One region of the Paenibacillus sp. NPDC056579 genome, then DNA from elsewhere that is predicted to be linked to it. Evidence: predicted binding sites of a transcription regulator. Region 1 holds the regulator's gene; each other region holds the start of a gene.
What was found. Region 1 encodes LexA, which represses DNA repair genes until DNA is damaged. Its sites were predicted from a motif close to CGAACATATGTTCG; they were not measured.
Positions count from the first base shown of each region.

Region 2: ACFQ88_RS28590 (SPL family radical SAM protein) is a predicted target of LexA. The motif match lies at 3,662-3,675, and genes of this name have one in related genera.
Region 3: addB (helicase-exonuclease AddAB subunit AddB) is a predicted target of LexA. The motif match lies at 2,546-2,559, and genes of this name have one in related genera.
Region 4: recA (recombinase RecA) is a predicted target of LexA. The motif match lies at 3,385-3,398, and genes of this name have one in related genera.

Region 1 is NZ_JBHTVD010000001.1:270,048-275,817, reverse strand. Features, by position in the region: gene ACFQ88_RS01415 (HAD family hydrolase) at 1-410, opposite strand, end outside; gene ACFQ88_RS01410 (hypothetical protein) at 463-966, opposite strand; gene ACFQ88_RS01405 (aldo/keto reductase) at 1,004-1,993, opposite strand; gene ACFQ88_RS01400 (DUF896 domain-containing protein) at 2,012-2,206, opposite strand; gene ACFQ88_RS01395 (LysM peptidoglycan-binding domain-containing protein) at 2,337-2,705, opposite strand; gene lexA (transcriptional repressor LexA) at 2,852-3,475, shown strand; gene glnA (type I glutamate--ammonia ligase) at 3,631-5,010, opposite strand; gene ACFQ88_RS01380 (MerR family transcriptional regulator) at 5,052-5,462, opposite strand; gene ACFQ88_RS01375 (methionine gamma-lyase family protein) at 5,559-5,770, opposite strand, start outside.
Region 2 is NZ_JBHTVD010000009.1:55,897-61,666, forward strand. Features, by position in the region: gene ACFQ88_RS28565 (DUF4870 domain-containing protein) at 1-146, shown strand, start outside; gene ACFQ88_RS28570 (NUDIX hydrolase) at 299-823, opposite strand; gene ACFQ88_RS28575 (IclR family transcriptional regulator) at 908-1,663, opposite strand; gene ACFQ88_RS28580 (aldolase catalytic domain-containing protein) at 1,999-2,967, shown strand; gene ACFQ88_RS28585 (PepSY domain-containing protein) at 3,148-3,528, shown strand; gene ACFQ88_RS28590 (SPL family radical SAM protein) at 3,718-4,536, shown strand; gene ACFQ88_RS28595 (helix-turn-helix domain-containing protein) at 4,645-5,574, opposite strand; gene melA (alpha-glucosidase/alpha-galactosidase) at 5,681-5,770, shown strand, end outside.
Region 3 is NZ_JBHTVD010000003.1:452,913-458,682, reverse strand. Features, by position in the region: gene ACFQ88_RS14655 (ester cyclase) at 128-559, shown strand; gene ACFQ88_RS14650 (MarR family winged helix-turn-helix transcriptional regulator) at 673-1,140, shown strand; gene ACFQ88_RS14645 (rhamnogalacturonan acetylesterase) at 1,330-2,430, shown strand; gene addB (helicase-exonuclease AddAB subunit AddB) at 2,703-5,770, shown strand, end outside.
Region 4 is NZ_JBHTVD010000003.1:11,922-17,691, forward strand. Features, by position in the region: gene rny (ribonuclease Y) at 1-1,181, opposite strand, end outside; gene ACFQ88_RS12530 (RecX family transcriptional regulator) at 1,479-2,192, opposite strand; gene recA (recombinase RecA) at 2,261-3,310, opposite strand; gene ACFQ88_RS12540 (competence/damage-inducible protein A) at 3,545-4,786, opposite strand; gene pgsA (CDP-diacylglycerol--glycerol-3-phosphate 3-phosphatidyltransferase) at 4,843-5,421, opposite strand; gene rimO (30S ribosomal protein S12 methylthiotransferase RimO) at 5,418-5,770, opposite strand, start outside.

The DNA.
Region 1 (5,770 bases):
TCCTCATATACAAAAGGGCGCTTCCGGCGTTCTGCCGGGAACAACTCACCGAGCTTGTAGCCGAGCTCCGCATCGTCGATCCCTAGCGCTTTAAGACCTAGAGTCCAGGATTGCGTCCGATATCCTGGCGCAAGCTGCTCGAGCTTGCGGAAATTGTCATTCTCCCCTTCGGTGAAGTTAGCCCAAAGGCCTTCAAAAGGGTTAATTCCGATCATTTGGGTGAACGGAAACGTTTCATATGACTCATACAGCGCGCGAGCTTCTATGCGTACCGCCGTTTCCAGCTCCGACGGGTCAATATCGTAATATTTTGCAGCTTCTTCGCAAGTAGCCTGAAACGCTTCCTTCACACTGCGGTCATCCCACAGCAATGTATCGTCCAAATCAAAAAGTACCGCTTGTATGCTCATTCTCATTCCATCCTTTTCCCATGAAGTATGATACGGCCATGTTGTCCGATCTTTAACTTATCTTTAGCTTTACGGCATTATGTTCAGCGAATTCCTGCAGATGCTCTGTCAGTGCTGCCATATCGAATCGGTGATACAATTTCGTGAATACCCATCGGGTTTTATTGGTTGAAATGACAACCGCGTCTTTCAATATCTCAATCTCTTGAATGTGTGCGGCATCGACTCTTTTATCCCCTGAGAATCTGCGCGACACTAAATAGTTTTTCCCGATTCTTAAGAATGGGCGGCGAACAAAAAAGATGAACAAACCTAGAGCCATGTAACTGCCCCCGGTTACCCAATACAAATTATCGCTCTGGTAAGTGTCCCTGAATGCAATGTAACAAAAAATCCCTATGCAAAACAGTACGATCGGCATTACCCAGCTTCGTCCGCGGATAGTCACCGTGCCGTCGGATGCCGTTTCGTTTACCAGCGGCTTGCCCTGCTTCGTTCTTACTTTATTGGCAGCTTTGGAGTTTTTCTGAACCATTCGTTCCCACTTTCGAGACATGCTTGTTATCTCCTTATAGAAGTCTTTACGACCCTCATTATACTCGACGTGCGAATTTCTCAATAAAACGGTAAGGGTAATCGTCTTCCAACGCGCTGACCCGGTCGAGTCTTGTCCAATGTTCGTCCGTGAGTCTCCAGCCTACGGACCCCATATTCTCCTCGAATTGCTCGAGTGTGCGGGCGCCAAAGATCGGGGATGTTATGCCGTTCTTATTAATCAGCCAGTTCAGCGCCACTTGAGCGGGAGTTTTGCCGATTTCATCGGCAATAGCGGTCACCTCGTCCAGGATGCGGAAGTTTTTATCCGTATTTCGGAGCTCCCATCGGCTCTCCCCGGCCTTAGAAGATAACCTTCCCTCAACCGGCTCCTGGCCTCTTACATATCTTCCGGTTAGAAATCCGCCGCCGAGCGGTGCCCATGGAATGACACCAACCTGTTCCTCAAGACAGAGCGGAATGACTTCACGGTCCATTTGACGGCTAACCAAACTATATTGCGGCTGAATGGATATGAATCTGGCATATCTTGCAAAATCACTATAGCTTAATGATTTCATCAGCTGATACGCCAAAAAGTTGGAGCAACCGATGTATCTGACTTTACCAGATGTCACCAGGTCATCCAACGTTCGAAGCGTTTCTTCAATCGGTGTAATTTGGTCCCATACATGCAGCTGATACAAATCGATGTAATCCGTATTTAAACGCCGCAGGCTCGCTTCTACACCATCCATAATATGTTTGCGCGATAAACCGACATGGTTCACATTGTCACCGGTAGCAAACCGAACCTTTGTAGCCAATATAACATCGGAACGGCGCTCCTTTATCACTTTGCCAACAATGACTTCCGATTGACCGGAAACGTAAACGTCTGCAGTATCTATGAAGTTCCCTCCGGCATCCAGAAACCGATGAATCATCTGAATGGAGTCGGACTCGTTCGTGGTATTACCGAAAGTCATTGTCCCCAAGCACAGCTCGGAGACGGCAATGCCGCTTCTCCCCAAAACCCGATACTGCATTATACTCTTCTCCCCCGATTACTGCTTGTTCTCATCGTCCACAAATTTAATATTATCCAGCTGATTGCGGAGATTGCTCTTGAAAGCTTCTATATAACGCTTTCTTAATGTGTTGCGCTCTTCAATCTCTTCTTCAGTCAGTTCAGACGACTTCGCTTTTCGTGCCAGTTCATTAATTCGCTTGATGTATTGATCGTGTTCTGATTCGTTCATTCCAATCCTCCTGGTTATCGCGTGTCTGGTACATGAAAGCACAAGAACAGACAGCGCCAAATGCATCAAATTATACTTTGACATTACAGGATTCGATTGTCAAGAGCAGGAACAGATCCGTACTCAAACGTTAGGGTAAGACGAGAATTTGTCCTTCATGCAGCACATTCGATTTAAGCTGATTCACTCGCTTCAATTCATATATGTATTCCGAAACATTCTGCCCTTGCTCAAGGTGCTCGTTCGCGATGCTCCAGAGCGTGTCGCCTCTATCGACTTCTACCGTCGACTTCAACGCGCTTCCGTTAGCCGCGGCTAACGCGTCTTGATCTCCACCGAACAGGGAGATAAAAAGACTTAGTATGATTATCAACAGCCCTGCGGCCAGCAAAGCGCCTAGCCTGGCTAGCTTTACTTTATTCATAGACTTCTTATTTGCCTTATGGTTGCGGTTGTGAGTAGATACCGTGCTGCGGATTAATTGTTCATTCATATACATGTTCAACGACCCCCAAACATTTGTTCTGGTATTAAATTAACACGAACAAATGTTTGTGTCAACCGTTTTTTTCGAACTTATGTTTGTACGAACTCCGGTTCTGTGTTATACTTTGGATAATAATTACCAATACTGGAGTGATCGTGATGAGCAAACTATCCAATCGGCAGCTGGCGATACTGGAATTTATAAAGAATGAAGTAAAAGATAAAGGATATCCGCCTTCCGTTCGAGAAATCGGTGAAGCCGTCGGACTTGCTTCCAGTTCTACTGTGCACGGACATCTGGAGCGTCTTGAGAAGAAGGGCCTCATCCGCCGCGATCCAACTAAACCGAGAGCCATAGAGATCACTGACGGCTCCTCTACCGAAGGCAGCCAGTTCGACCTGTCCGTTGCCCGGGTGCCATTGATCGGACGCGTCACGGCCGGTGTACCGATTACAGCTACGGAGAACATCGAGGACTACTTCCCTCTGCCAAGCCACTACGTCGGCGACCACAATGTGTTCATGCTCAGCGTTATCGGCGATAGTATGATTGAAGCCGGGATCCATAACGGAGACTACGTGATCGTGCGCCAGCAGCAATCTGCGAACAACGGTGACATTGTAGTAGCCATGACGGAGGATGATGAAGCAACCGTGAAACGGTTCTACAAGGAGAAGGATCATTTCCGTTTGCAGCCGGAGAATCCTACCATGGAACCGATTCGCTTGAATCAAGTTACCATACTGGGACGAGTTGTCGGAGTATTTCGCGACATCCATTAACATCAAACAGCCGGGATTCACGGAGCCTTCGCTCCTGATCCCGGCTGTTTTTTCTTCTTTCATAAGCATTACCGTTGCTGCATCCTGCTTATTAACACACTCAACCTTTAGACAAAAAGAAAACCCGGCGCCATCCGGCACCGGGTCGTTCCTTATTAATACAGAGTCAAATACTGCTCGCGCTCCCAAGCATGGACTTGCGTGCGGTAAATGTCCCACTCGATTTCTTTAAGCTCTACGAAATGCGCCAGAGCATGATCGCCCAAAGCATCGCAGATCACATCGTCTCGCAGAAGCTCATCCAGGGCCTGCTTCAAATCAACAGGCAAGCTAGGAATGCCTTGCTCCTCGCGCTCTTCCTCGGACATCACATAGATGTTTCTGTCTGTAGGAGGAGGAAGCTGCATTTTATTCTTAATGCCGTCCAATCCCGCTTTCAGCATAACGGCCAGAGCCAGATAGGGGTTCGCCGCCGGATCCGGGTTCCGCACTTCTACACGCGTGCTCAATCCGCGGGAAGCAGGAATACGGATCATCGGGCTGCGGTTGCTCGCAGACCATGCAACGTAGCATGGAGCTTCGTAGCCTGGAACCAGACGCTTGTAAGAGTTGACCGTCGGGTTCGTAATCGCTGCGAATGCGCGGGCGTGACGCAAAATACCGGCCATATATTGTCTTGCTGTTGCGCTTAGGCCCAGCTTGTCGCTTTCGTCATAGAACACGTTCGTTTTGCCGTTGAACAGCGATTGGTGGCAGTGCATACCCGAACCGTTCACGCCGAACAAAGGCTTCGGCATAAAGCTCGCATGAAGACCGTGCTGTCTGGCTACCGTCTTAACGACCAGCTTGAACGTCTGGATTTGGTCAGCCGCTTTGATCGCACTCTCGTATTTGAAATCGATCTCGTGCTGACCTGGAGCTACCTCGTGATGGGAAGCCTCGATCTCGAAGCCCATTTCCTCCAAAGTCAATACGATTTCGCGGCGGCAGTTCTCGCCCAAGTCCATTGGAGCCAGGTCGAAATATCCGCCTTGGTCGTTCAATTCCATTGTCGGATTGCCGTTCTCGTCGGTCTTGAACAAGAAAAACTCCGGCTCCGGTCCGACATTCATATCGGTAAAGCCCATTTCCTCGGCTTCCTTCAGCGCAGCTTTCAGAATGCCGCGCGGGTCCCCAGGGAACGGACGGCCGTCCGGCAAGTAAATATCGCAGATCAGACGGGCTACGCGATCCTCTGTTACCCATGGGAATACGACCCATGTGCTCAGATCCGGATACAAGTACATGTCGGATTCTTCAATACGAACGTAGCCTTCGATGGAGGAGCCGTCGAACATCATTTTGTTATCCAATGCTTTCTCCAGCTGGCTTACCGGAATTTCCACGTTTTTGATCGTGCCCAGCAAGTCGGTAAACTGAAGTCGGATAAAGCGTACATTTTCTTCCTTCGCAATGCGTAAAATGTCCTCTTTTGTGTATGTTTTATCTGTCACGGTCGATTTCTCCTCCTTGGTATCACTAAAATGACAGAGCATGTTCGAAAGACGAACTTAACCCTTGCTCTGATGAAGCCTTTTCATTTCTTGAAGAAACGTGAAAGCTCTCCTTGAATCAAAGATACTTGCCCCCGCTTACCTCCGCCCAGCAGCTGCTGTTTCAGCATACGGTGAAGTTGGGAATCAGTCATCTCTCTTCGCTTCACTTCCGATTGCTCGTTGAGGACCGTTGCTTCCTCGGAGTCTTTGGAAACCGGCAGCAGCACTTGCTTGATGCCCGCTATGTTAACTCCCTTTTCGATCAAATCTTTAATCTCCAGCAGCCGTTCCACATCGTTAAACGAATAGAGCCGCTGATTCCCGCCGGTTCGGGCCGGAATAATAAGTTCATGCTGTTCATAATACCGGATCTGTCTTGCCGTCAAATCGGTAAGTTTCATTACAATCCCAATCGGAAACAGTGCCATATTGCGGCGAATATCATCACTCATGACCTTTTCACCCCTGTTAACAGAAAACCTAACCCCATTGTAACCTCGCTACATAAACGTGTCAAGTTATGTTAGGTTTATGCGATGTATAGGGTGCTACAGCAAACCGCGATCGATCATGTTCTGCAGTGCTGTCAGCACGCCTAACTTGCAGTGGGAATACGTTAATCCGCCTTGCATATAGGCGATATAAGGCTCGCGGATCGGCGCATCGGCAGACAGCTCCAGGCTTCCGCCTTGAATAAACGTCCCTGCCGCCATGATGACCGGATGCTCGTATCCCGGCATATCCCACGGCTCGGGAACCA
Region 2 (5,770 bases), on a different contig from region 1:
TCATTCCGTTTATCGGCTGGATTTTACTGCCTATCGCCAATCTGGCGACGCTGGCGCTGGCGATTATCGGCATTATACAAGCCGTAAACGGCCAAATGAAGCCTTTGCCAGTAATCGGCACGATATCGATTATCAAAGTGCCTTAGCCACTCCATCGGCGGCCGGTACTCGAAGCTGTCCTGACGGGTTCTTCATGAACCGCGAGGACGGCTTTTTTCTATGCCACGAGAAATAACCCGTGTTTAATAAATCGGCCGATTCGGCCGGTTCATCGAACACGGGTCCAGTGCCGCTGTTTTCATGGTTGCGCGTCCATTCCTCCGCTTGCGGAGACCGCGTACAGAGCCTCTAAAGGCAGCGGCGTACAGCTAATGAGCTGCCCGTTGCGAAAAACGCAGCGGTATTCGCTGCATGGAGCCTGAGCTAGCATCGGCGGCAAAAAATGCCTTACATGCTTCGCCACGCCCTGATTGTCCGGATGAACAATCCATTCTACAGGCCTCCAGGCCAGAATCCCTTCCTCCGTCTCGGCCGGCGTCTCATAAGCGGAGGCATACTTTGCCGGCAGCTCCGCCGTATAAACATACATGCCGTTCGTAGGCTTCCCGTCGACCTCCCAGGTCACAATCCCTCCGTACCGGGCTTCCGTAAGCGCAATGCCGGTCTCCTCGTACACTTCCCGCAGCACGCTGTCATACGGCGTTTCCCCAGACTCCAGCTTGCCGCCTACGCCGTTCCACATGCCGAGCAGAGGCGCTTTATGACGGTTCAGCATCAGCAGCTGCGAGCCTTTACGAATAAAGCATAAATTGTACTTCAGCATCCGCTGTCGCCTCTTTCCTTCACCCTCATAATGATTTACAATCCGAATCATTAACGGTATACGACTCGGCCGCGGCCTCAAGCTCTACTGGCCTCCATAAGCCAGCTTTCCGGCCAGCAGAGAGGCTAGTCCGGTCGCCGCCTGCTTCTTCCGCTCCCACTCGTGGAGCGGCATCGAGATGCTGATGGCGCCGGTGATGTCGCCTCCCCGCTGCACGATCGGCGCAGCGACGCAGCAGAAGCCCATCACCGCCTCCTGCTCGTCGCAGGCGAAGCCGTCCCGCTTCGCCTGCTCCACCTGGCGCCTCAGCTCCTCGCGCGCCATTAGCGTGTACGGCGTTAGCTGGAGAAGCGGACTGCCCGGTGGATACAGCCGCTCCCAATCGGCTTCGCTCAACCCGGCCAGCAGGGACTTGCCAAGTCCCGTGGCATGCGCCGGAAAACGCGAGCCCGGCCCCGATACGACGCGGACCGGATTGGGCGCAGTTTCCTTGGCCAAATAGACGACCTCGCTGCCTTCCAATCGGGCGAGCTGTACCGACTCGCCGATTTCATTCATAATCGCGGGCGCTTCTTGTTTGAAACGCTCAATCACGTCAAACTGCTGGAAGTAGACGCTGCCGATCCACCCGAGATACCCGCCGAGCCCGTAGGCATCCGCCCGGTCCTTTTCGATCCAGCCCAGCTCCTCCATCGTTTGCAGCAGGGAGAACATCGTGCTTTTGCTTATTGCGGTTCGCTGGCACAAGTCGCTCAGCCGGAGCCGTCCGGGCTCTCCGGCAATGAGGCGCAGAACGTCATGCGCTCTCTCCAGCGCGGGAACCCAATACTTTTTATCCATCGGTCCGGATGCCTCCACCATATACTAGTTCCATATTTTGAACCATGTTCCAAATATTTTTTCCATATTTTATCACTGTTCGTTTCCGTCGGTCAACCGTTAACCGATCGCAAAAAAATCGACTATTTTTTCCAAATTGTTAACATAATATGTTTGTCAATATGAATTTGTTTTGGTATGATTGACAAAGTATTTAATGATGTGTAATGATAGGGATAGAAAATATCACTTTACCGCTTAAAAGCTAAAAAGCTTAAAAGCCAAAAAGTCATTTTTACCCGATACGGGTGCCGGCTATGTGTTAAACTGCCATATAGGAAAAAGGAGCACTGACTATGACAAGAGATACGAACCACAAAATTTTGGACTGCACGATTCGTGACGGAGGCCTCGTCAACAATTGGGATTTTAGCGTTAAAATGGTACAGGACATGTATGCGGGCTTAAGCGAAGCCGGCGTAGAATATATGGAAATCGGCTATAAAAACTCCGCCAAGCTGCTTAAAGGTGCCGATGCTGGCCCATGGCGCTTTTTGAACGAAGACTTCTTGAAAGAGGTTATCAACCGCAAAACCGATACGAAGCTTTCGGCGCTTGTAGATATCGGCCGTGTGGACGAGAACGACATTTTGCCGCGTGAGCAAAGCCAGCTTGACCTGATCCGCGTTGCGACCTACATCAAAGATGTAGACAAAGCTCTGGAGCTTGTGCGCAAATTCAACAGCTACGGCTATGAAACGAGCATCAACATTATGGCGCTGTCCCATGTTATGGAGAACGAGCTGACCGAAGCTTTCGTGGAAATTAACAAAAGCCCGGTTGACGTAGTGTACATCGTAGACTCCTACGGAAGCATGGATTACAGCGACGTCGACTACCTGGTTGCCAAATTCCAGCGTCTTCTTCCTGAGAAACAGCTTGGCTTGCATATGCACAACAATATGCAGCTTGCTTTCTCCAATACGATTATGGGAGCCAGCAAAGGAGTTCAATTCCTGGATACGTCCGTATACGGTATGGGCCGCGCTGCCGGCAACTGCCCTACGGAGCTGATCGTCAGCCATTTGAAGAACCCTAAATACGACGTACGTCCTGTACTCGATCTGATCGAGAGACACTTGATCCCTATGCGCGAGAAAGTGGAGTGGGGCTACATCATTCCTTACATGATTGCAGGCGTATTGAATGAGCATCCGCGTTCGGCTATGGCTCTTCGTGCCAGCGATAATAAAGACAAATTCGTCGACTTCTATGATCAGCTGACTTCTCCGGAAGTTATGCCTACTAACCATCACTCCGATTAATAAGCTATGACTTTAAGACGGTTGCCGTGCGCAGCCGTCTTTTTTGATATGCTGCCGCTGCCGCCCCCTCCTTCGTGCCGATACTCCCGCTCCCGCTTGCGATTGTTCTTCACAATTATGGGTATCCTATTGCAGGTAAGGAACATTTTGCATGCTGAACAGGCCCAAGGAGGATGCTTGATGAAGAACAAATGGTTACTGGCTGCGATGATTTTGCTGGCTGTGGAAGGAAGTACGGTACATACCGCTGCTCTCGCTTCTCATACCGTATATGCTGCTCCTGAAGACAGCGCGACGGGCGTCTATGAAGCGGAGCAGGCCGAGCTGGAGAAGCAGGTGAAAATTACGAAGGATCAGTGTATAGCCATCGCCATGCAAAAAGTACAGGGCATCGTGCAGGAGATCGAGCTCGGTACTGAAGACGGCACGATCGTGTACAACGTACTGATCGAGGATAAGAAAGAACGGCTTATGGAGGTTAAGGTGGATGCGGTCACCGGCCATATCATTGATGTAGGCCGCAGCGACGATGTGTTCGAGACTCCCGAGGATCCCGAGTGAGACTGCAGCTGGTTAAAAATTCTGTCGTAAAAGCCTTCCGTGCTCCATGGTCGCGGTAGGCTTTTTCCATTATGGCCATGAAGCGTTTCGATTCCCGTTTCTTCCGCTGGCAGCGTTTGGTATAATAGGGAATCAAACAGGAATTCGATCGGAAGAAGCTCCACTATGAGACCGAGGTGAACACTAACCATGAAACCGACCATCGTGCATAAGACGCCGAAAACGCTGCTGAATCCGGCAAGCGGCTATTTGACCGGCTACAGCCATACGTTGAATCCGTATACCGGCTGCGCTTTTTCCTGCACGTACTGCTACGTGCGCGAGATGCCCGTCGCCAAGTTCCGGGGCGAGCCGTGGGGCACCTGGGTCGACGTCAAGGAAGGCGCGGCGTCGATCCTCGCTAAGGAGCTCGTCAAAGCAAAGCGCAAAGGACGAGTGACGATCTTCATGTCTTCAAGTACAGACCCATACCAGCCCGCCGAGTATAACGAGCGGCTTACCCGGTCTTTGCTCGAAGCGATGGTTGCCGAGCAGCCGGACTTCCTGCTCGTGCAAACGCGCAGTCCGCTCGTGACTCGCGACATCGATTTGCTGCTCCGGCTGAAGGATCGCGTCCGGATCAGCGTGACGGTCGAGACCGACCTGGAGCCGGTCCGGCGGGCCTTCACCCCGGCTGCGCCTCCGATTGCGGCGCGGCTTGGGGCCTTGCAGCGGCTCACCGCGGCGGGGCTTGATACGCAGGCGGCGATCTCGCCGGTGCTGCCGTCCTCGCAGCGGTTCGCTGCGCGGTTGGCCGAAGTCGTCGGGCGCGTATGCATCGACGACTTCTTCATGGGCGACGGCAGCCTCGGGAAGCGCACGGAGCGGCTCGGCATCCGCCGCATTTACGAGCAGCTCGGCTTAAGCGACTGGTACGACCGCGAAGCGTATCAGCGGGTCGTCACCGAGCTCCGCCATCACTTCCCCGAGGACCGCTTGTTTATAAGCCAAGCCGGCTTTCTCCCATGAACGGCAGCGGCGGACTACCCGGTTGCGTGGCCCCTGTACCGCCTCTCCTTAGTCTCTGCCAAACGCCATAACACGCGAATCGGATTCGCCGCGCGCTGGAAAGGTTCATCACTGCTCGATCCGCAGGAAATATACCGGATCGGCCGTTCTCCCCAGCCGGTATTCGTTCGGGGTCGCCCCGACAAACGTCCGAAACACTTTGATAAAGTAGTTCGTGTATTCAAACCCGGCTTCTTTGGCAATCGCCTCCACGGTTTTGTCCGTATGCCGCAGCAGCCATGCGGCCTGCTCGATGCGGATTTTGCGCAAATACTGATTCGGCTTGAGGCCGGTTTTCTTCAAAAACTGCCGGCAGAAATGATATTTGCTAAGCCCCGCCGCCTCGGCGATCTGCTCCACGGACAAGTCCTGCGCGTACCGCGACTTCATGTATTTAATGGCGGCCCGAATCGCGGCGGGCATGTCCTCAGTCGCTTTGACACTCCCCCTCCCCTCTACATACCGGTGAAGCGCCATCAGCAGCTCATAAAGCCGGGCCGATATCGTATATTTATCCAGCTGCGGATCGTGATATACATCTGCATAAAGGCGGCTGAGCAGAACAAGCGGCTCTTTATAGTCGCGGAACGTCAGCACCGGTCCCGTCGTTTTCGCAATCGCTTTAAAATGGTTCAACGCATCCATCCCGTTCACGACAATGTATAGAAACTCCCACTCTTCGCCGTCCTCCGGAAAGTAGTACTCCTGATCGCTAGGAATGACCGTCATAAATCCGGTATCTTTAGTCAGCGGATATACTGTCTCCCCATCTCTCAGCAGCCCTTTTCCCGCCAACGTATATTGAAACACAACGAACCCGCCGCCTCTTTCCAGCCCGTTCCATCGATAGGCCGGGGAAGTTACCCGATCCCACCCGATATTAATAAGCCGAATCGGCTGCTCCGCCGGGCTTAAATATTTAAAGCCGAAGCTCGTACGCTCGCACATTTCATGAGGCATGAGCAATATAGTCTCATCCTTTCGAAAATATGTTATCATTGTAAGCCTTTTCCTTATGTTTTATTATGGAACTGTCCAAGAGGGAAGTCAATGGAGCTCAGGCGCGTCTGTACCTTGATCATTCAGCGAAAGGGGTATTTGTATTATGTTGAAAATCGCCATGATTGGCGCAGGAAGCATCGGTTTTACCCGCAGGCTCGTAATGGATATTTTGGCTGTTGAAGAATTTCGGAAT
Region 3 (5,770 bases), on a different contig from region 1:
GCCCTTAGCGATAGGGAGTTTTTTGATGGCTCGAAATTTTAGTCAATTTACTTGACTAAATACGAAACGGAGTTATAATCATATATAGTCAATTAACTTGACTATATTATGAGGTGGAGGGCTGAATATGAAAGCTGAAACTAATATGGAAACGGTACGTTCTTTTATTCAGGCATTCTGGAACGAAGGCAATCTCGCGTGTACGGATCAGTATATAACCGAAGATTATGAGGATCATGCTTACGTCCCTAATAACGTAATTGGACTCAAGGAGACGGCTCGCGTCCTGCATACTGCATTTCCGGATCAGTGCTCTGCCGTAGAAAGCATTGTGGCGCAAGGTGACCGCGTTGTCGTAAGACTTGCAATGACAGGAACCCATTTGGGCTTGTTTAGAGGGACAGAAGCTACCGGCAACCGTGTGGATGTTAAGGTATATCGCGAATATCGGCTTGTTAACGGTAAAATCGCTGAGCATTGGGCGCTTTTCGACACGGTCTCCTTGCTGCGCCAAATCGGAGCGGAGCTTCACCAGCAGCCAGCCTGCCGAATTAAATAGCTTATGAAATGCTTAAGGTCGCTCTTTCATCGGGCGGCCTTAGTTATTTTCAGGAATCGTGGTAAAATGGATGGATGAGTTTGCTGGATCGAATTCTAGGAGGGGACAGAGCATTGGCGCACGAGGCACCGGGATACGAGCTTACGATTCTTTTTGCAACTGCATTTCGCTTGGCGGTAGACGAATTGCATGATGAATTGGCCAAGGCAGGATTTGACGACGTTCGTCCGTCTCACGGATTTATTTTTCAAAAGCTATCCCATGGAGGCGCAACGGGTAACGAAATAGCGGATCATCTTGGAATTACCAAACAGGCTGCCAGTTTGACAATAGATTATTTGGAAGAGCGGGGTTATGTCAGCAGGGAGCCGCATCCATCCGACCGCAGGGGGAAGCTCGTCGTATTAACGGAGCGTGGCTGGCGATGTATCCGAACTACGGAAGCTGTATTTTCCTCGATAGAGCGACGTTGGGAACAGATGGTTGGAGAAGAAGCCATACGATCGCTCCGCCACGATATGCGGGAATTGGTTCACAGCTTTCCCAATGCCAAGCCTGGAGCGTTTCGTCCTGTCTGGTAGCGGACATGGTTCGACGTCCCTCCTGCAGTCTGGTTTCAAAAATTGATAAAATGCGAAATTATTCGGATTGAATTCAGGGGGCTAAGCGCTTACTATAAGGTAATATTAACAAAAGACCGATCGCTGACTTAGTTTCATATCATCATGTTTCGAGAAGTCAGCGACATTACCGCTTGTTGGAGGAACCTAATGAAAATACAATTTGCTTTTCATCCCAATGAAACAAGCTCAGAATTTATTCCCGTGACACTGAATACTTCGTACAGCAGCGCCAGAGGCTATGGCTTCTCCCAGTCGGTGCATCCCTCTAGGAACGAGGATTTACGCGATTCGTGGCCTGGGGATTATTTTCTTCAGCCGGTGCCGACGTTCAGAGTGGACGTGCCTTTCGGCAATTATTCCGTTACCTTAACATTGGGGCACCCGGATGCTCCATCCGCGACGACGGTCAAAGCCGGTCTCGGGCGGTTGATGCTGGACAATATTCATACCGCTCCAGGACAGTTCGTCCGGGAAACCTTTGCCGTGAGAGCCGAGGACGGACAGCTGAAGCTGGCGTTTTCCGGCGCTGCGCCGAGCGTTTACGCCATAGAAATCGAACGGGCGGGAGAGATGCCTACGTTATTTTTGGCAGGAGATTCTACGGTAACCGACCAGCCCTCAGGCCAGTATCCTTATGCGGGATGGGGCCAAATGTTCCCGAAGTTTCTGACGGCGGACATTGCGGTATCCAACCATGCGCGCTCGGGCAGAAGCTCCAAAAGCTTTATTACCGAAAACCGGCTGAATCATATTTGGAATCAGATAGCTCCTTCGGATTTCTTACTCATTCAGTTCGCTCATAACGATGAAAAGGACAACGAAGGCGGGACGGACGCTTTCACTACGTACCAGCACTATCTGAAGCAGTATATTGACGGTGCACGGCAGAGAGGCGCTTATCCGGTGCTTGTATCGCCGATGCACAGACGCTTTTTTGATGCGCGGCATTGCATTGAGAATACCCACGGCGATTATATCGAAGCAATGCGGCAGCTGGCTGAACGCGAGGAGGTTCCTTTTCTGGATTTGGCAGGCAAAAGCAAGCGGCTGTTCGAGGAGCGGGGCGAAGAGGCGACCAAACGTATTTTTATGTGGGCGGAGCCGAACGAATATGCCAATTTTCCGGATGGGGCGCAGGATAACACGCACTTTACGGAATACGGAGGGGTTGAAATTGCACGGCTTGTGACGGAATGTATCCGCGAGGCCGGAGTGGAGCCTCTCCAACATTATTTGCGGTCTAACTAAAAAACGGATCTTACGAAACCGGAGCTGTCGAAGAACAGGTGCCGGTTTTTTTCGTGCGATTCAATAAGCTTAGAGCGCGCACCAACGTACCATCATGGCTTCGTTTCGAGGTAATAGAACATATGTTCTCTGTGTGGTATAATATGAACCAAAACATCCCTTAGCCCAAAAAGAGTGTTTTTTGGTAGAATAATAGAATTAGAGTGAAATGTTACTTTCTTATGGCTACCTATATCCAAGTGACTATTGTACATAGATGAGGAGGAAGCTCCATGGCATTCCGTTTTGTGTTGGGAAGAGCGGGCAGCGGAAAAAGCGAATACTGCCTGAGCAGTATTAAAGAGAAGCTGCTCGAAGCGCCAAGCGGACGTCCGCTTATTCTTCTGGTTCCCGAGCAGGCGACCTTTCAGGCTGAATATGCGTTGGCTTCGACTCCGGAGCTGGGCGGAACGCTGCGGGCTCAGGTGCTCAGCTTTCGAAGACTCGCCTGGCGGGTCATGCAGGAGGTCGGAGGGACTGCGAGACTGCCGATTGACGATACGGGGAAAAAACTGCTGCTGCACAAACTATTACATAAGCAACGCGACCGTCTAAAGCTATTTTCCGCCAGTGCGGATCAGATGGGCTTCATAGAGAAAATAAGCGATTTATTCAAGGAATTCAAACGGTATTGCATTACATCGGAAGGGTTGGAATCATTCTACAGAAGCTCGCCCGTTCACGATCAATCGTCTTCAATTAAGGATAAGCTGCATGATCTTCAGCTGCTGTACGGGGAATTCGAGCAGGAGCTGTCACGCACTTATTTGGACGGGGAAGATTTCCTGACGCTGCTTGCCGCCCAGCTGCCCAAGTCCGATTATGTTCGCGGCGCCGAATGCTGGATTGACGGCTTCCACGGGTTTACTCCGCAGGAGCTTGCGGTTGTTGAGAGCATGGTTGCTTCGTGCCGGGAAGTTACGATGACTTTGAATCTTGACCGTGAATATAGGCTTGGGGATATGCCTCACGAATTGGATTTGTTCCATCCGACGGCAAGAACTATGCTTCAGCTGCAGGAACGGCTCGACAAGCTGCATATTCCGGTTAGGGAAACGATTCTGCTGCAATGCGATCCCCCCGTAAGGTTTAAGGACAGCCCGATGCTGACGCATCTGGAAAAGGAGATGGATCAGCGGCTGAAGAAGCCATATCGTTCCGCTGGCAGCGCATCGAAAGAGAGGGACGGGGTCAAGCTGACGGCTGCGGTAAGCCGGAGAGCGGAAGTGGAAGGGACCGCGCGGGAGGTTTTGCGGCTCGTTCGAGAGAACAATCTCAGGTTCCGGGATATCACGGTGACGGTGCGAAATGCGGAAGCCTACGGCGAGCTGCTGTCGGCTACGTTCACCGATTTCGGCATCCCGCATTTTTTCGATCAAAAGCGGTCCGTCATGCACCATCCCGTAGTGGAGCTTATCCGTTCTTCGCTTGAGGTCATAGAGCGTTACTGGAAATACGATGCGGTGTTCCGCTGTGTGAAAACAGAGTTTTTCATCCCTCTGGAGCAGAAAGCAGACGGGATCCGTCTGGACAGGCATGCTATGGATCAGCTGGAGAATTATGTGCTTGCCTTTGGCATTCAAGGCTCGAAATGGTTCGATGGAAAGCCTTGGACCTACTCCTTGCGTTCGAGCTTGGAGCAGCCGGATGCAGCGGCCAGCGAGACGGAAGCGGCTTTTATACATAAAATGAACGTTTGCCGCAATAGTGTGGCACAACCGCTGTTCAAGCTTCAGGAATCGATGAGACGGGCCAAATCCGTCATGGATAAAGTAAAAGCATTATACGAGCTGCTAGTTGAGCTGCGCGTTCCGGACAGGCTCGAGAGCTGGAGCCAGCGGGCGATAAATGAAGGCAAGCCGGAAAAGGCGAGAGAACATGCGCAAGTATGGGATCGGGTTATCGATATGTTCGATCAATTGGTCGAGCTGATGGGAGACGAAGAGGTAACCACGGAGATGTTCGCAGGTCTTCTGGAAACCGGAATGGAGAGCATCAAGCTTGGATTAGTGCCCCCGTCGCTGGATCAGGTACTGATTGGAAGCATGGACCGTACCCGGTCCGGCAATGTAAAGCATGTGTTTGTGCTCGGAGTGAATGAAGGCGTGCTCCCTGCGAAGATGAAAGAGGACGGCGTGTTAAGCGAGCCGGAGCGGGAAACACTGACGGGCCTTGGATTGTCCATGGCTGAAGGGAGCCGGAGGAAGCTGCTGGACGAGCAGTTTTTGATTTACTGCGCATTTTGTACGCCTTCGGAATGCTTGTGGCTTAGTTATCCTCTCGCGGACGAGGAAGGGAAGTCATTGCTGCCATCCGATGTGATCCGGCATATGAAGCGCATGTTCCCAGAGATCAAGGAACGGCTCATGATGGCGGAGCCTTCAGCGGACATGTCCGCCACGGAGCAGCTTGGCTATATTGCGCGCCCCGAGAAAGCCATGTCGTACCTCGTAGTTCAGCTAAAGGGCTGGATGAAGGGAGAGACGATATCGTCCGTATGGTGGGACGTATACAATTGGTTTGTTCGTCAGCCCGGCTGGAGCGAGCGACTCAAGCAAATGCTGCAGGCGCTGACATTTACGAATGAAGCCATGCCTTTGACGCCGGATACAAGCCGGCAGCTGTATGGAGAGCATGTTCTGACGAGCGTCTCCAGAATGGAGCGGTTTGTAGCGTGTCCATTCTCCCAATTCGCATCACACGGCTTGCGGCTGCAGGAACGGCGTATTTTCCGCCTGCAGGCTCCCGATATCGGGCAGCTGTTTCACGCTGCGCTCAGCATGTTCGCCGAGCGGATAACCGAGGAAGGAGGCGACTGGGCGAATCTGACCGCCGATGATTATTTGGTCAAGGCGGGAAATGTTGTCGATTTGCTGGCGCCTAGACTGCAAAGCGAAATTTTGTTCAGCTCTCAGCGCTACTCGTACATTGCCCGCAAGCTGAAGCAGGTCATCGGGCGCTCGGCGCAAATGCTCGGAGAGCATGCCAAGCTAGGGCAGTTCGTGCCGGTGGGGCTCGAGATCGGTTTTGGGGCGGATCAGCCGATTCCTCCGCTTTCTTATATGCTTGAGAACGGCATCCGGATGGACGTCAGAGGGCGGATCGACCGAGTCGATCGTGCGGATACGGAGCAGGGGACGCTGCTGCGGGTCATCGATTACAAGTCAAGCCCGACGGCCCTGCAGCTGTCGGAGGTGTACTATGGCTTGTCGCTGCAGATGCTCACGTATCTGGATGTCATATTGACCCACGCCAACGAATGGTTAGGGACGGAGGCCAAGCCTGCAGGTGTCCTTTATTT
Region 4 (5,770 bases), on a different contig from region 1:
ATAACAACAGGATGCTCTTTATATTTCTTGGCAATCTCTACGCCAATTTCAACGTGCGAACCTTCTACTTCATGATCCAACGCTTTACCGATGTCATGCAGGAGACCGGCACGTTTCGCCAATGTCACGTCTTCCCCGAGCTCTCCAGCCATCAATCCGCTTAAGTAGGCCACTTCCATAGAATGCTTCAACACATTTTGACCATAGCTTGTTCTGAACTTCAAACGTCCCAGAATTTTGATCAGATCCGGATGCAATCCGTGAACTCCGGTTTCAAATGTAGCTTGCTCCCCGTACTCACGAATCCGCTCATCCACTTCTTTACGGGACTTCTCCACCATTTCCTCAATTCGGGCAGGATGGATCCGGCCGTCAGCGACCAATTTCTCTAGGGATGTTCGGGCGATCTCCCGACGAATTGGATCAAATCCGGATAGGATTACCGCTTCCGGTGTATCGTCGATGATAAGATCAATACCCGTCAAAGTTTCCAGCGCCCGGATATTTCTGCCTTCGCGTCCGATAATGCGACCCTTCATCTCTTCATTCGGTAAAGAAACCACCGATACGGTTGTTTCCGCCACATGATCAGCGGCACATCTCTGGATAGCCAAGGTAATGATTTCGCGGGCTTTCTTGTCGCCTTCTTCTTTCGCCTGCTGTTCAATTTCTTTGATCAGTTGAGCTGTCTCATGACGAACTTCCTGCTCCACATTCGTGAGGATAATGTTCTTCGCTTCCTCCATAGTGAGGGCGGAAATCCGCTCCAGCTCTGCAACTTGATTTTTGTAAATATTATCAATTTGCGACTGGGTTTCTTCGATTCTTTTCTCTTTGTTGGCGACCTGCTCTTCTTTTTTCTCCAGAGATTCTAATTTTTTATCCAGCGATTCCTCTTTTTGCAACAGTCGTCTCTCTAGTCGTTGTGTTTCATTTCGACGATCACGAATGTCTTTTTCAGCTTCGGTTCTGAGCTTGTGAATCTCATCCTTCGCTTCCAGAACCGCTTCTTTCTTCAGTGCCTCCGCTTCTTTCTTGGCATTATCCTTAATCAATTCAGCGGCTTGTTCAGCACTAGAAATCTTCGCTTCTGCAATGGACTTGCGGATAAAATAACCAATCCCTAAGCAAATTACACCAACTAAGAGGATGATTATGATCCAGATAGCCGGACTTGGCATCCAGTTCACCTCCTCGTCATTTCTCCAAGGGGTAAGCTTGGGACAGTATGGTTTTTAATCCGTTTAACAAGCTTTAAAATAAAGTAAAAATTGGCGATTTTACTTTTACGAAACTTCCTGTTCAGGCTTGGCAGGAAGAATCTGTGTATAAAAATATACATGATTATTTTATCTTTTGTCGAAGAAGCTTGTCAAGGTGTCCCCTGCAGAAATGATTCCCTACGGCTAGTCACGCTGCTGCAATAGGAGGTAATATCCGAATGCTTATAAATAATTCGCCCCGCTAGATGCATTACATTACTCCAAATCGTATGTATCCGTATAGTGCTCCTCCCAATCAGTTTGTCCGGATGCTTGAACCAAATCCCTCAGGACGCGCGATACGATACCGGATGAATAGCCTCTGCGCAGCAGAAAGCCCATCGCCTTATTCCGCGCCTTCTGCCTGTCGGCCGTGAACTCCGCCCGGTATCTCTTGAATGCAAGGTCGAAAGCGATCTTATACTCCAACTCTTCGTCGACTTGACTCAATGCGCTGGTTATATGTTCAGGCGGCAGCCCTTTATGCTGAAGCTCCTGCCGTACCCAGTTGCGGCCTTTCTTCTGCGACCGGATCCGCTGCTTCGTTAACTGCTCTGCAAAAAGCTCGTCATTTACGTACTGCTCTCTCCGTAAACGATCGACGGTCAGCTCGATCAGCTTCGCTTCATAGCCTTTCTGTTTCAGCCTGACTTTCATTTCGTGCTCAGAGCGCAGACGTGACGATAGGAGCTTGATAGAGTACAAATAAGCCTGCTGCTTCTCCTCGGCAAAAATAATCTCTCTAAAGTCCTCTACGCGTATCTCAGAACCTTTAACAAGCCTATACTTGATCAAAGTATCCTCGTGAACGGAAAAGGCATACTGGTCATCCATGAACAAGTTATATCTATTCTTGAATCTCTTCTGCCTTTCTATCTTCGATATCGTCCCTGTATGTACGACCTCTTCCTTCGTTTCATCTTCACTCACCAGATTGTCACCCCATATGAACGAACAGGCACCCTATACCATAGGTAAAGGTGCCTGCCATTACGGTTTTATTCAAATGCCAGCAAATCTTCCTCATCCTCATCCGTGTCGGTAAGATCGCTGCCGTTGGCAACAATCAAGTTACTGTTCTCGCGGATCTTCTTCTCGATAACGTCGGCGATCTGAGGATTCTCTTTCAGGAATTGCTTCGCATTCTCGCGTCCTTGACCCAGACGGTCATTGTTGAAGGAGTACCATGCGCCGCTCTTTTGGATAATATCCATTTCACTTCCGATGTCAATAATGCTGCCTTCCTTCGATATGCCTTCACCGTACATAATGTCGATATCGGCCTGCTTGAACGGAGGCGCAACCTTGTTCTTAACGACTTTGATCCGTGTACGGTTACCTACCATATCGTTTCCTTGCTTGATCGTCTCTACACGGCGAACATCCAAGCGTACGGTCGAGTAGAACTTCAATGCTCTACCGCCCGGCGTTGTTTCCGGATTACCGAACATTACGCCGACCTTCTCGCGAAGCTGGTTAATGAAGATCGCGATAACTTTCGACTTGTTAATCGCACCGGACAGTTTGCGCAATGCCTGCGACATTAGGCGCGCTTGCAGACCAACGTGGGAATCGCCCATCTCGCCTTCGATCTCCGCTTTAGGCACCAGTGCCGCTACCGAGTCAATGACGATGATATCGACAGCACCGCTGCGCACAAGTGCTTCAGCGATCTCCAGCGCCTGCTCTCCCGTATCCGGCTGGGACAACAGCAGATCATCAATATTGATGCCCAGCTTGCTGGCATACAATGGATCCAATGCGTGCTCCGCATCGATAAAAGCGGCTTGTCCGCCAGCTTTCTGTACTTCTGCGATCGCATGAAGAGCGACCGTCGTTTTACCGGAAGACTCCGGACCGTACACTTCTATAATTCTACCGCGCGGGAACCCTCCGATACCAAGTGCTATATCCAGGGCCAAGGAACCGCTAGGAATCGTTTCTACTTGCATGTGAGTGGACTCACCGAGTTTCATAATGGAGCCTTTGCCAAACTGCTTCTCAATTTGACGAAGTGCATTTTCTAAAGCTGCGCGCCGATCGGACACAACGGTCACTTCCTTTTCTCTTATTGGTTACTTCCATGATAACTTGTTTTGGTTGTATTGCCAAGCATTTTTTGCGAACATACATTCGATTGCTGGTCAAAATAAAAACCGCAACAAGGGATATTCATTGTTACGGTTCTTCCGTTAAACCTATTATATTACATTTCGCGAAACTATTTCAAGCACTATTTTTCCGAGTCCCATACGAGAAATGATAGAGAGTTCCGAACCCTCCTAAAGCAGCTTCCATAGCTGATACAGCGCGCTTCTGGCCGCTCTCAGCTTGATCATCTCACGGCTGCCGGACAGCTGCAGCTGCTGCACTACCGTCTCGTGATCCCGCTTCGCAACCGCTACATAGACGAGCCCGACCGGCTTCCCTTCGGACTCATCCGGGCCGGCGACTCCCGTAATCGCAATCGAGTAGTCGGTGTCCGACTGCTTAAGCAGATTGTCTGCCAGCAGGCGAGCGGTGACATCGCTGACGGCGCCAGGCGCACCTGCGCCCTCCAGGACGGCCTGAGGCACGCCCAGGAGTCTGTGCTTCCATTCGTTCGTATAGCATACGATACCGCCTTGAAACACCGCCGAGCTGCCTGGAACAGCCGTCAGCATATCGCTCAGGAGCCCTCCCGTGCAGCTCTCGGCGACGGCAAGCTTCAATGACTTTTCGCGCATGATGCCAACCATCTGCTGCTCGATACTGACGTCTTCGTTCGCATAAATATACAGTCCCAGCCTTTTGCGGATTTCACTCTCCACTGGATCCAGCTTGGCGTCCGCCTCTGCCTTGGATGCGGATCGGGTTGTGAGCCTGATCGCCACTTCGCCTTCTTTGGCATAAGGAGCGATCGTAGGGTCTGTTTGGTCCTTAATAAGATCAAGCAGCTCATGCTCCAGGAGAGATTCTCCTATCCCTGCAAATTTCAGCATACGGGAGTACAGCGGATAAACGCCTTCCATCTTCGATGCGATCCATGGAGCCGCGTAGCGCTCGAACATCGGCTTCATTTCCTTGGGAGGCCCCGGCAGCAGAACGTAGTGTGTTTGATCCTGGGTCAGCGCTACGCCAACCGCCATTCCCGTATCATTAGCTAACGGATCGCTGTCTTCGAGCATATAAGCCTGTCTCTTATTGCTTTCCACCATATGTATGCCGCGCTTGCTGAAAAAGTCCGTTATTTTATCCATCGAAGGCTGGTGGAGCACAATCTTGCGGCCAAGATATGCGGCCAATGCATCCTTGGTCAAATCGTCCTGCGTAGGTCCGAGCCCCCCGGTGCAAATGACCAGATCGGCGCGGCTGGATGCCAGTCTAAGCGCCTCGGTCAGACGGGCCTCATTGTCTCCCACAACCGTTTGGAAGTACACGCTAACACCTAAGTCCGCACAAGCGCGCGATAGAAATTGCGCGTTCGTGTTAACGATTTGTCCAAGCAATAGCTCGGTGCCGACTGCAATGATTTCCGCTTTCATATCCTTTTTCTCCTCCCAAGAAATCAACAAAAAAACAATAGGAAAACCCTACTGTTTTATTCGCTGAAATTCAACACATGTTTATTTTTAATAAAATAATCGAAACCGGAATACAAAGTGATGATGGCAGCCACCCAGCTCGCGAAAATATCGAAACGGAAGTTAATGAAGGCGAACGGGAAATTATTGATCAACAAGGCGATAATGGCCGTAATTTGCGTCGCCGTCTTCCATTTCCCCCACTTGCTTGCAGCTATAACAACCCCTTCGACAAGAGCGATCTGCCGCAGCCCTGTAACCGCAAATTCGCGGCTAATAATGACAATGGCTATCCAAGCCCCAATTTTGTCCATCTCTACAAGGGAAATGAGAACAGCGGACACGAGGAGCTTATCTGCAAGCGGATCGAGCAGCTTACCGAGATTCGTCACCAATTTTCTTTTGCGCGCAATATAACCGTCCAGACTATCCGTACTGGCAGCTATGATAAAGATGAGCGCAGCTATAATCTGGTTATAGGTGATGACGAACTGTTCTATTTTGATATGAGGAAATTTCACATTCACTAGCAAAAAGAACATGATGATAGGGACGAGAAAAATCCTCGCCAATGTAATCCGGTTGGCCAGATTCATGCCACGACCTCCCCGGACAAATCGAACTCGAACGAGTGGGTAATGCGAACTTTGGCTACTTCACCGATTTGCAGCTGCGTACCTTTGACGAATACTTCACCGTCAATTTCCGGCGCATCATATTGCGAACGGCCTACGTATACGTCGCTTCTACCGTCATACTTTTCAATAAGCACATCGATAACTTGGCCTACGCGGCTGCCGTTGCGAATGTTGGAAATTTCGCGTTGGATTTCCATCAGCGTATTGGCGCGGAATTCCTTGACGTCCTCCTCCACTTGCTCTGGAAGGCGCGCCGCCGGAGTATCCTCTTCCTTAGAATAGGAAAATACGCCAAGACGATCGAACT